2 regions of the Paenibacillus sp. genome follow, and region 1 is predicted to be linked to the other one. Evidence: riboswitches for the same ligand, from Rfam matches in the RefSeq annotation. Region 1 holds a riboswitch; the other holds the start of a gene.
The links. Region 1 has a riboswitch for preQ1 ahead of queC (7-cyano-7-deazaguanine synthase QueC). Riboswitches for the same ligand answer to the same signal wherever they lie in the genome.
Positions count from the first base shown of each region.

Region 1 (5,926 bases):
GGCGGGGCGCACTTGTTGGAAAAAAGGGGGGCGGGAACCAACGAAAAAAACTGCGTTCCGAGGAGCCGCCTATTGGACCCGCGTTGCGCAGTTTGCTATACGATAGGAATGAGAGATTGGCTGCTGAGAGAAGGGAATATGAACGGAATGCGCTCTTGAGAGGCATTGCACGGCGTGAGGAGGATGGGACCGGAGGGCGGGGCGCACTTGTTGGAAAAAAGGGGGCGGGAACCAACGAAAAAAACTGCGTTCCGAGGAGTCGCCTATTGGACCCGCGTTACGCAGTTTGCTATATGAAAGGAATGCGAACTTGGCTGCTAAAAGGAAGGGAATATGCACGGAATGGGAATGGAACAGGAGATCAGGCGTAGACGGGTGGGAATTTGTTATTCCCTGCTATCGTGAGGAAGCGTCCGCCGCCGCCTCGGCAGGGACCGAGCTCGGTCCCGGCCGATCAGCCAGAGGAAATACGGAGTCGCGGCGCCGAACGAAGCGGTGTAGTACGGCAAGGCTTGCAGGGACGTTAGCCATACGCGCCGATCGCCCATAGCGAAAGCGGGATCGGCAGCGCTAGGAACGTCAGCTTCTATTTCTACCACAGATGCTTCGCCAACAGCGGAGAGATCAAATTCGTATCGATCGGGCATACCTCCGAGTCGCGCCCGTACTGCCATGCCCAAACGTGGCCTGCGCACGGGGGAGCCTTCGGCCCGAAGGCCGGGGCTTTGTCCTTCTCGGTAACGCCCGGGTCCGGTTCGGCGCTCCATAAAATAGAGTGGGACCCCACCTTGGCGTCCGCAGCCGCCGCCCGGCAGTAGGCAGCGGCGAAGCCGCCTTCCGTCGGATCGTGATAAAACCCGGGCTTGTAATCGCTCGCGTAAAACACTTCGACCCATCCCCGGATCCACGCTTCGTCGACGTCGAAAAACCGCTCCACGTTGGCGAACACGACGACGTTCTTCGGGATCCCGAGCAGCTTCGCGTTATAGATCGCGTTGCGGGCGGCGATGCGCCCGTTCGCAAGGCCGACAGCCCTCCGAAAATCACTGTAAATCGGCAATATTTTGATGCCCTTTCCGTGCAGGAAGCCGATTTCGCGGCGCGTCAACCCGTCGGCGGCTCCCGGCACGGTTTTGATGTACCGGCCCCAAAACTCCGGCATGCCGTAGTGCTCTCGCACGCACGCGAGCAGCCGCTCATCCGCGGGTGATGCGGAGTCGACGCCCCATACCGCTCTTGCCATAACAAATCACGAACTCCTTTGCGTATCGGTTTAGCCCAGTATATGCGGCGCGCCGGGAAGCGTTCGAGGGAAGATGCGGGAAAGTCGCCTGAATCTTCGACGCCGCTCGCCGCGGCAGATCGGTTACACGCCGCGTCGATTTCCCCACAGCCAGGCGTGAAGCTGCGGCAGCACGCGCACGGAGCGGAGGGACGAAGAACGCATCACGGTTTCAACCAGCCATTCGTAGCGTTCCATCAGCCGAGGCAGCAGCGCCGACGCATCGGACTCCGTCACGGCGTCGTTGCCGGATTGCAAATACATAGGAGCCAGCGGATATCGCTTGTGAATCTGTTCGGCGAACCGGAGGTCCTCTTCGTCGAAGACGACGACTTTCAGACTGTAATTCCGGTTCCGGCTCGTCAGTCGATCTACGATGTCGTCCAGCACTCGCAGGTCAGGGGTCATGCCGGAGCTGGGCGGCTTCGGCGACAGCGTCAGTTCGTCGAGCTCCCAAAACCAATCCCGCCACAAGCTGCCTTGCGTTTCCAAAGCGACCTTCAGCCCTCGGTCGTGCAGCAGCGCGATCAGCCCGCCCAGACGAGGCAGCAGCGCTGGATTGCCCCCGGACAGCGTCACATGGGAGAACGTATCCCCGCCGGTCCGGAACAACTCGCCGACGATGTCTGCCGCCTCCATCATCCGAATCTCCCGCTTGCCGCTGCCGTCCCACGTAAACGCGGAATCGCACCAGGCGCACGAATAATCGCAGCCCGCCGTACGGACGAACATCGTTTTTTGCCCGATGACCATGCCCTCGCCCTGGACGGTCGGTCCGAAAATTTCCAAGACCGGGAATCGCTCCGTCATAAGAGACCTCCGCCCGCCATCGGGCGGTACACGACGTAGCTGGTCGGCGTTTCCCTGAGAAAGACTTGCAAGCAGCGGGGCCGATTGACGGTCCGGTCTAAATGCGATTGCACCAGCTCGCAGATCGTTCGAGCCACGACTTCCGTCGTCGGGTACCGATTCGAATCATCGTCTTGAAAATGTTCGGCGTGGTCGTTCAGCAGCGAATGGTCGAACCGGTCGTGAATCCAACGTTTGATGTCCGAGAAATTCGCCAAAAAGCCGTTATCGTCCAAATCGTTACCGGCGATCGTCACATTGACGAAATACGTATGCCCGTGCACGCGGCTGCAAGGTCCGGCGGCGGGGCTCGGGACATAATGCGCCGCCGCGAATTGCAAATCTTTGTTCAATTCGTACCGGTACGGATGGGGAACCGACGGGTAAATTTGTTGAATCATGGCAGCGCCTCCTCGCTGCGGGAACGCAAATATTCCTCGAGTCCGCGCCGACGGAGAAGGCAAGCAGGACATTCCCCGCAGCCGTCGGCCGGAATGCCGTTGTAGCATGTGAGCGTCTGTTCCCGGACGTAATCGAGGACGCCGAGCTCGTCGGCCAATCGCCACGTGTCCGCTTTGGAAAGCCGCATCAGCGGCGTGTCGATGACGAACGGATAATCCATGGCCAAGTTCAAGGTGACGTTCAACGATTTGATGAACACGTCCCGGCAGTCGGGGTAACCGCTGAAATCCGTTTCGCAGACGCCGGTCACGAGATGTTTCGCCCCGGCTTGCTTGGCGAGCACGGCGGCGAACGTCAAGAACAACAAATTGCGCCCGTCGACGAACGTCGTCGGCAGCGAACCTGACTCATGTTCGATCGCGATGTCCTCTCGGGTCAAAGCATTGGGTGCTAACTGGTTCAGCAGCGACATATCCAGTACGTGATGCTTGATCCCCTGTTCCGCGGCGATGCGCGCCGCGCACTCCAGCTCGGCCCGATGACGCTGTCCGTAATCGAAGGTGACCGCCTCCACCCGGCGAAAGCGCCGCATCGCCCAAAACAGGCAGGTAGTGCTATCTTGACCGCCGCTGAACACGACGATTGCGTTTTCGTCTTTCATCATTTTCACGATCCTTTCCCTGGAAACATTAAAAAACGATACCTAAGGAGATAGGTACCGTAATCCTTAGTTTTTTATAGAGGGTTTGCTAGAACCTCTCCCGATGCGGCGCTGCCGACGTCGGAATCTATGCGATTGCCGATTATTGTACTACATTGCTGAAGTCATAGCCATAGGGAATAGGAGGTCAGGCGTATCTCCCGTTATGACGGGACTTTCCTCCCAATTGTTGGGGGCACCCCCCGAAAGGCTGCGCGCCCCCCGAACATTGTGCGTATATCGGGCCAATCGCGGCTCGGAAGTACAAACACATGGGAGAGTGGAAACAAATGAGCATGTGGAAAAAAATGTTGATCAGCGCGTTGGCGTTTTCGATCGTAGCCGGGGGAGCGACGTCCGCCTTCGCGGCGAAGCCGGACTGGGCGGGCAAGCCTGCTTGGGAGAAAGACAACAAGAAGGACAAAGACGACCGTGACGATGACGACAAGGACGATGACGACGACATCCGCGGGATACATATTGAGGTGAACGGGAGGATCGTTCTGCTGACGTTCGACGACGTCGAGAGCGAATCCGCCTGGGCGCTTCAATATATCGCGGAATTGGTCAAGCGCGGAGTATTCACCGGCTACGAGGACGGAACGTTCCGTCCGAACCAGAAGGTGACGCGCATCGAGGCGATCACGGCCGCCGTCCGTCAAATGGGGCTGCGCGCGCAGGCGGAATCCTCCGCCGAAATGTCGACGGAGCTTAATTTTAAGGATGCGGATAAAATCGAGAAGAAATATCCTTGGGCCGTAGGGTACGTCGCCGTCGCGGCGGAGAACGACTTGTTCCTCGAGACGGAAACCGAAGTAAAGCCGGAACAGCCGGCGGATCGGTTGTGGGCGACGATTTTGCTCGTGAAGGCGCTCGGCCTCGAGAACGAAGCGAAGGCGAAAATGAACGCCAGCCTGACGTTCAAAGACAAGAACGAAATTCCGGCGGGCGCCGTCGGCTACGTCGCCGTTGCGCTGGAGAAAGGGCTCATCACGGGCTACGACAACAACACGTTCCGTCCGAATAAGCCGGTGACCCGCGCCGAGCTGGCGGCCATCCTCGACCGGACGGGCGATCAGCTGCCGGACTCCGACTCCGGGTACGCGCAGGTGAACGGCACGTTCGCGGGCATCGTCGACGGCAAGGTGACGATTACGGCGAACGGCGCAACGAAGGCGTACGCGGTCAGCCAAGACGTAACGGTGCTGCGCAACAACGCATGGGCGAAGCTTAGCGACCTCGCGGTTGGCGACAAGGTGACGGCGGTCGTATCGAACGGACTCGTCATTTTCTTGAACGTGACGCAATCCGCCACGGTAACGGACGGGCAAAAAACGGGCACGGTGACGGCGGTCGGCGCGAATACGCTGACGCTGTCCAAGGACGGGCAAACGACGCAATACACGGTCAAGAGCGACGCGGTCATTCTGCGCAATAACGCGACGGTCGCGCTGAGCGCGGTGAAGGTCGGCGACGAGGCGACGGTCGTCGTCTCCGGCGGCCAGATCGTGCACGTGAATGTGACGAAGACGGCGACGGTGACGGACGGTACGAAAACCGGCGCGGTGACGGCGGTCGGCGCGAACACGCTGACGCTCGTCAAGGATGGGCAAACGACGCAGTACACGGTGAAAAGCGATGCGATCATCGTTCGGAACGGCGCGACGGTTACGCTGAGCGCGGTCAAAGTCGGCGATCAGGTGTCGGTCGTCGTGGCGGGCGGCGTCGTCATCCACGTGAACGTGACGCAGCCGATCGCGGAAAGCGGGCAAGTCAGCGGCGTCGTGACGGCCGTATACGGCAGCACGATCGATCTGACCGTGAACAATACCGTCGTTTCGTATCCGGTGGAAGCGAACGCGACGATCGTTCGCAACGGCGCCGTCGTCTCCTTGAGCGCCGTTCAGCCGGGCGACGGGGTGAGCGTCGTGCTCGCTAGCGGCAAAGTGCTGCACTTGACCGTGACCAGCCCGGTGTCCGACAATAACACCGGCGTCTACACGGTGACGGGCAAGTACCAAGGCCACCGGACGGAAAACGGCAAAGTGGTGCAAATTTCGATCTCCACCGAGCAGAATAACAGCGTCGTCACTCGCGTCTATAACGTCTCCGCCGACGCGGTCGTCAACGGCAACGCGCTGACGCTCGAGAAAGGCGTGACGAATGTCGAGCTCGTCGTCGCGAACCAGCTCGTAACGATTATCAACATTAAATAATAAATAGATCAACCGGGCGCAAGCCCCGCCTCTCCGGCGGGGCTTGCCGCCGTTTCGGGGGCGTTGTCTTTTCGCCGAACGTTTGGTTTATAATGGGAGCAGACTGGAACCAAACCGAGCTCGAGGTGAACGATGAACGAAACGGTATTGCAAATTACAGGTTTGGTCGGCGGATACAGCCGGCGGCGTCCCGTCCTTCGGGACGTCGACGCAAGGGTGCGGCCCGGCGAGCTGATCGGCTTGCTCGGGTTGAACGGAGCGGGCAAGAGCACGCTGATGAAGCATATTATCGGGCTGCTGCTGCCGCAGTCCGGCACGGTGGAGGTATGCGGACGCACGCTGCAAGCGGACGTCGAGACGTATCGGTCGTCGCTCGCGTTCGTGCCGGAGAGTCCGCTGCTGTACGATCAGCTGTCGGTATGGGAGCATCTGGAATGGACGGCGATGGCGTACGGCGTCGACGAGAAGACGTTTCGG
Region 1 covers NZ_DASQNA010000037.1:141,095-147,020, reverse strand. Annotated here, with positions in the region: gene VE009_RS19820 (glycoside hydrolase domain-containing protein) at 593-1,243, opposite strand; gene queE (7-carboxy-7-deazaguanine synthase QueE) at 1,367-2,092, opposite strand; gene VE009_RS19810 (6-pyruvoyl tetrahydropterin synthase family protein) at 2,089-2,532, opposite strand; gene queC (7-cyano-7-deazaguanine synthase QueC) at 2,529-3,194, opposite strand; PreQ1 riboswitch class I at 3,255-3,298, opposite strand; gene VE009_RS19800 (S-layer homology domain-containing protein) at 3,524-5,449, shown strand; gene VE009_RS19795 (ABC transporter ATP-binding protein) at 5,582-5,926, shown strand, end outside.

Region 2 (5,926 bases), on a different contig from region 1:
CCAGCCGCCGATTCCCGGCGGCTGGCTTTGTCATGCGGTTATCGGCGCTTCGGGCGGCCGAATTTGCCCGCGTGATAATCTTCGATCGCGAGCTTGATGTCGCCGGCCGTCGTCATGACGAACGGGCCGTGCTGCACGACCGGCTCGCCGATCGGCCGCCCGGCGAACAGCACCGCCCGCAGCGGCTCGTCCGCGCGCAGCGTCGCTTCGCTCTCGGCGGCGCCTCCCGCCCCGCCGAGCCGGAGCACATGCCCCGCTTCAGCGGGCGTCTCCTCGGCGCCGAACCGCCCGCGGCCCTCGAGCACGTAGATAAAGCCGTTGTAATCGCCCGGCAAATCTTGCGAGACGGACGCGCCGGCTTCGAGCGAGATGTCGACGAACGTGACCGGCACGACGTTCTTCGTCTCCGCCGCGACGCCGCCGGACGAGCCCGAGAAGACGCGCACGACCGCGCCGGCTTCCCGCCGTACCGGCATGGCGGACGCCTTCAGGTCTTGATATCGCGGCGGCGTCATTTTCTCCGCCTTCGGCAAGTTCAGCCACAGCTGCAGGCTGTGGACCGTCTCTCCCGGCAGCGGGTCCTCGGAATGAATGATGCCGCTGCCCGCGGTCATCCATTGGACGTCGCCGGGCTCGAGAATGCCGTAGCCGCCGAAGCTGTCCTCATGCTTCAGCCGCCCTTCGATGACGTACGTGACCGTCTCGAAGCCGCGATGCGGGTGGAAGTCGAACGTCCCCGCCTGAAACCAATCCTCCATCATGAGGAGGAACGGATCGAATTCCTGCCATCTGCCCGGCGGCAGCACGGGCGCGGCTTTCAGATGCGAGCCGCCCCGCGGCTCGGCCTCCGCCTTCCACATGGCGGCGATGCCCCGCCGCGCGATGTTCCGCTGCTCCATCAAAATCCCTCCTGCGTGTTATTCGGCTTCGCGGGCGCCGCCGATAAGCGGCTTCCGCGCTGCGATCGACGATGCACCCACACATAGTATACGCCCGCCATGCACGCGACGACGAGCCCGCCGATCAAATACATGCCGCGGTAGCCGGCGTGAGCGGCGGCGACGCCCAGCACATACGAACCGATCCCGTAGCCGGAGTCGAACAGGACGAAGAACGTGCCGGTCGCGATGCCGGCCCGATGTCTCGGCGCGGACTGCACGGCCAGCGTCTGCAGGCTCGGCAGCAGCGCGCCGAAGCCGAGGCCGACGACCGCGCCGGAGAGCAGGAACGCCGCCGGCGACTGCACCGCGCTGAGCCAAATCATACCGCCGGCGAACAGCGCGACGCCCGGGTACACGAGCGCGTTCGCGCCGAAGCGGTCGAACCACCGCCCGGTCGCCGGGCGGGAGAAGACGATCGCCGCGGCGAACACGGCGAAGAAGTAACTCGCGTACGAAGCGTAGCCCAAATCGACCGCGTACACCGACAGGAACGTCGTGATAGCCCCGTACGCGAACGCGAGCAGCGCGGCCGTGCCGGACACCGGCAGCGCGGCCGGCTCGAAGTACCGGCGAAGGCCCGACGCCGGGGCGTCTCCCGGAGCCGGCTTGCGCCGCTCCGGCAGCCGCAGCGCGAGGCCGCAGAGCAGCGCCAGCGCGGAGAAGACGCCGCACAGCGCGAACAGCGACGTCGGCGAATATCGGTTCGCGACGGTGAGGCCGATGAACGGGCCGACGACCATGGCAAGGCTCATGAACAAGCTGTAATAGCCGATGCCTTCGCCCTTGCGCCGCTCCGGCACGAGATCGGCGGCCGCCGCTCCGCCGGCGGTCGCCGCGAGACCGAAGCCGATCCCGTGCACGAACCGGAGCGCGATCAGCGGCCAGAACGAATGAATCGCGTGGTACGCCGCCGTGCAGACGAAGAACAGCAGCAGCGAGCCCGCGAATATTTTTTTCCGGTCGTATTGGTCCATCCATCGCCCCGCCAGCGGCCGAACGCAAACGGTGGAAACGATGAACGCGGTCATGACGAGCCCGATGCGCTCCTCCGGCGCCCCGAGCTCGCCCGTGACGAACAGCGGCAGCGTCACCGCCAAAATATAGAACGTTAAGAAAACAAAAAAGCTGCTGAGACAGACCGCAAGAAAGCTGCGCGTCCACAGCGGCGTTCGATCCTCAAGCATCGCGGCACTCCTCCCCTGCAGCGTTCCGGCGGCGGCACGCGTTGCTCCAAATCTGATTCAACGCGTCCCGAAGCGCGGCGATCCGTTCGTCCGACAGGCCGCCCAGCGCTTCGCGAATCGTCTCCCGCTCCACGGGGGCGAGCGCCTCGCTAAGCGTCCGCCCTTGGTCGGTGATCCGGAGGACGAACGAGCGGCGATCCTCCTCGCTGCGTTCGCGAACGACCAGACGTTTCCGCTCCAATTGGTCCAAAATCCGCGTCACGTTCGTCTGGTCCTTCTCGACCCTTGCGGCGAGCTCCTTCTGGCTGACGCCGTCCCGCTCGGCGAGGCGCTGCAGCACCGCGAACTGCTCGGTCGTTACGCCGTACGGCTCGAATCGAGCGTTGAGGCGCTGGGTCAGCTTGCGCGTCGTGCGGCTTAACAGAAAGCCGATCGAATCGTCCAACAAAGCGAATCTTCCCCTCGGAATATTTTAATTGCTGTAGCAATTATATGTACGACATTTTCATAAAGTCAATGCAAAAAAGTTCGCCGAACCAGCGGCTTCGGCAGCCGTTTCCTCCGTTACCATCAAAAATCGCGCCCGCGAGCGGCCCGCCCCAGCGAAAAACCGATTGAAAACCGTCCGCCGACCTGTTATAGTCATCACTGACAATCCAAAGAAGAAATCCGGCGCCGCGGCGTCGGGAGAGGTTCGCGAACTCCCTCTATAAAAAACTAAGATTGGTGCAGAACGCTCTACTGTTCTGCGCTCGCTTCGTTTTGCACGAACTAGAAGGAATGTTCTCGAAATCTCGTCTTCTTTTCCGTATCGGCGCGTGCCGGAGAAAAGGGAGGAGATTTTTTTATGCATGCCGGAAGACAGCAAGAAGAAATGAAAGATGTTACGCTCCTAGGCAATCAAGGAACGACGTACAGCTTCTCGTACGACCCGAAGCTGCTCGAAACGTTCGACAATAAACATCCGTACCGGGATTATTTCGTTAAATTCAACTGCCCCGAATTCACGAGCCTGTGCCCCGTGACCGGGCAGCCGGACTTCGCTACGATTTATATCAGCTACATTCCGGACGTGAAAATGGTGGAGAGCAAGTCGCTGAAGCTGTATTTGTTCAGCTTCCGCAACCATGGGGATTTTCATGAGGATTGCGTCAACATCATTATGAACGACTTGATCGATGCGATGCAGCCGCGCTATATCGAGGTGTGGGGCAAATTTACGCCGCGCGGCGGCATATCGATCGATCCGTACTGCAATTGGGGAAAGCCGGGCACGAAATACGAGGCGATGGCCGAGCATCGGCTGATGAACCACGATATGTACCCGGAGAAGGTGGATAACCGATGAAAGCGGTCGTGATATTGCTCTACCTATCGTCCATCGTCGTCGCCAACGTCGTCACCGCCTCGTTCGCTCCGCTCGCGCTCGGACCGCTGCTCGTGCCGGCCGGCTCGCTGCTCATCGGCGCCGCGTTCGTGCTGCGCGATTTCGTGCAGCGCGCCATCGGCCGCGGCCGCACGTACGCGGCCATCCTGACCGCGCTGGCGCTGTCCGCGGCCACGTCGGCGGCGCTCGGCGACACGCTGTGGATCGTGTTCGCCTCCGCGCTCACGTTCCTCGTGTCGGAGACGGCCGACACGGAAATTTACACCCGCCTCCGGCTCCCGCTCGGCTGGCGCGTGTTCTACAGCGGCCTCGTCGGCGGCATCATCGACAGCGCCTTGTTCGTCGTCGTCGGCCTGTCGCCGATCGGCGCCGGCTTCCTGCCGTGGGAAGCGGTCGGCTACGCGATCGCCGGCCAGGTCGTCGTCAAAACCGCCCTGCAGACGCTCGGCGCCGCGGCCGTCGGCTTGTCCCCGATCGCCCGCGAAACGCGGGAAGCACAATCATAACTGCGCTGGATACGGCGCGTCGCCCGGCTTACGCCTGGGCGGCGCGCCGTTCTTCGTTCGCGCTGCGTCTCAGCGCCTCCCCGATCGCGGCGAGCAGCGCGCCGGATGCGAGGAACGCGAGATCGTACAGCAGCTCGTTCGGATCGCCGGGCTTCACGTGATGAATTTGCAGCAGATGATGGTTGATGAGGCCCTCGATCACGTTGAAGCCGCCGGCGCCGAGCAACGCCCCGCCGAGCAGCAGCCGCTTGCCTCGTCTCACGCCGCCCGGCGCGCCGGCGCGCCACAGCAGGATGGCCCCGATCGCGAGCGCAACGGTCGTAATGCCGTGGAACAAACCATCGCTGACGATTTGTCCGTGCCGGTGCGTGTGCATATACACGCTGTGCCACTGCAGCAGCTGGTGGAACACGACGCCGTCGAACGCGCCCGCGAGCCCGATGCCGAGCAGCAGACTGCCGTAATTCAATAGCTTTTTCTTTTCATCGATAGACAAAATGCCGTCGCCTCCGTCTTTTTTTACCCAGTGTTGACGGAGGGACGGCACCCTATACTAGGCCTTTAGCCTTGGGCGTACCGCTGGATGGCGCGCGCCAGCCGTTCGAGACCTTCGGGCACGAGCGCGGGCGGCGTATGTGTGAAATTGATGCGCAGCGTGTTGCGCGCCGGCTCGCCGGCGTAGAACGGTTCGCCGGGCACGAAGGCGGCGCCTTCCTCGACCGCGAGCTTCAACAGATCGACGGCGACCCACGACTCGGGCAGCGTCGCCCACAGGAACATGCCGCCCTGCGGCCGGTTCCAGCGAAGCAGCTCCCACGGAGCGCCCGTCATGTGCGCAGTCAGCCTTTCCATCCGCTCTCGGTACATCGCCGAGATCGAACGAATATGCCCTGCGAGATCCCATTGGGTGACGAGCTCGTACAGCGCCAGCTGGTCGACGCCGCTCGAATGCAGGTCGGACGCCTGCTTCGCCTTCTCCATCATTCTAATAACGTCCTCGGGGCCTGCGGCGAAGCCGGTGCGCAGCGCGGGCGCCACCGTCTTGGAGAACGAGCCGAGATACAGCGCGTTGCCTTCGCCTCCGAGCGCGGCGTCCGTTTCGTAGAGCGTCGTCACGCGGAGATTCGGATCGAACCGGATGTCGCCGTACGGATCGTCCTCGATGACGAGCGCCCCGTAGCGGCGAGCGAGCTCCGCGAGCGCGCGGCGGCGTTCGTCCGACCAGAGCTTGCCGCCCGGGTTGGAGAACGTCGGCGTCACGTATACGATTTTCGGGCGAAACTCCCGAAGCTTCGCTTCGAGATCGTCCGGCAACATCCCCTCGGCGTCGGAATCGACCTCCGCCACCCGGCCGTCCGCGAGCGACAGCGCCTGCAGCGCGGCGAGGTACGTCGGGCGCTCGACGAGCACATAATCGCCCGGATCGATCATGACGCGGAACGCGAGGTCGATCGCCTGCTGCGAGCCGGTCGTCACCAGCAGCTTGTCCGGGGACGTCTCGACCCCTTTCGCGCGAAGAAACTCGGTCAGCCACTCCCGCAGCGCGAGCACCCCTTCGGTCAACCCGTACTGCAGCGCGCCCGCTCCCCGAGCGAATACGCGCTCGTACGCTTCGCGAATCGCCTCCGCCGGGAACGAGTCTTCCGCCGGCAAGCCGCCTGCGAAAGAGAGCACCTTCGAATTTTGCGTTAATTTCAAAATCTCCCGCACGGCGGACGACTTCGCCCGCGAAATCGTTTTGGCAAATGTTCGTTCCATCTTCAACGTTCCTCCGACGACTGTTATAAGTGTATTTATTTAATTTACCGAATCTCCGCCGGAACAGCAAACGTTTTTATAACCAGTCGGTTTCGGAGGACCGAAGCCGCTTCGTTCCGTACGCCGGAGCCCCGTCGCCTGACCCGGCCC
Region 2 covers NZ_DASQNA010000006.1:12,955-18,880, reverse strand. Annotated here, with positions in the region: gene VE009_RS00915 (pirin family protein) at 39-860, opposite strand; gene VE009_RS00910 (MFS transporter) at 899-2,125, opposite strand; gene VE009_RS00905 (MarR family transcriptional regulator) at 2,118-2,573, opposite strand; PreQ1 riboswitch class I at 2,809-2,847, shown strand; gene queF (preQ(1) synthase) at 2,973-3,473, shown strand; gene VE009_RS00895 (VUT family protein) at 3,470-4,018, shown strand; gene VE009_RS00890 (DUF2243 domain-containing protein) at 4,047-4,514, opposite strand; gene VE009_RS00885 (PLP-dependent aminotransferase family protein) at 4,580-5,776, opposite strand.
Region 2: linked by a shared signal. The riboswitch ahead of queF (preQ(1) synthase) and the one ahead of queC (7-cyano-7-deazaguanine synthase QueC) in region 1 are both predicted to bind preQ1.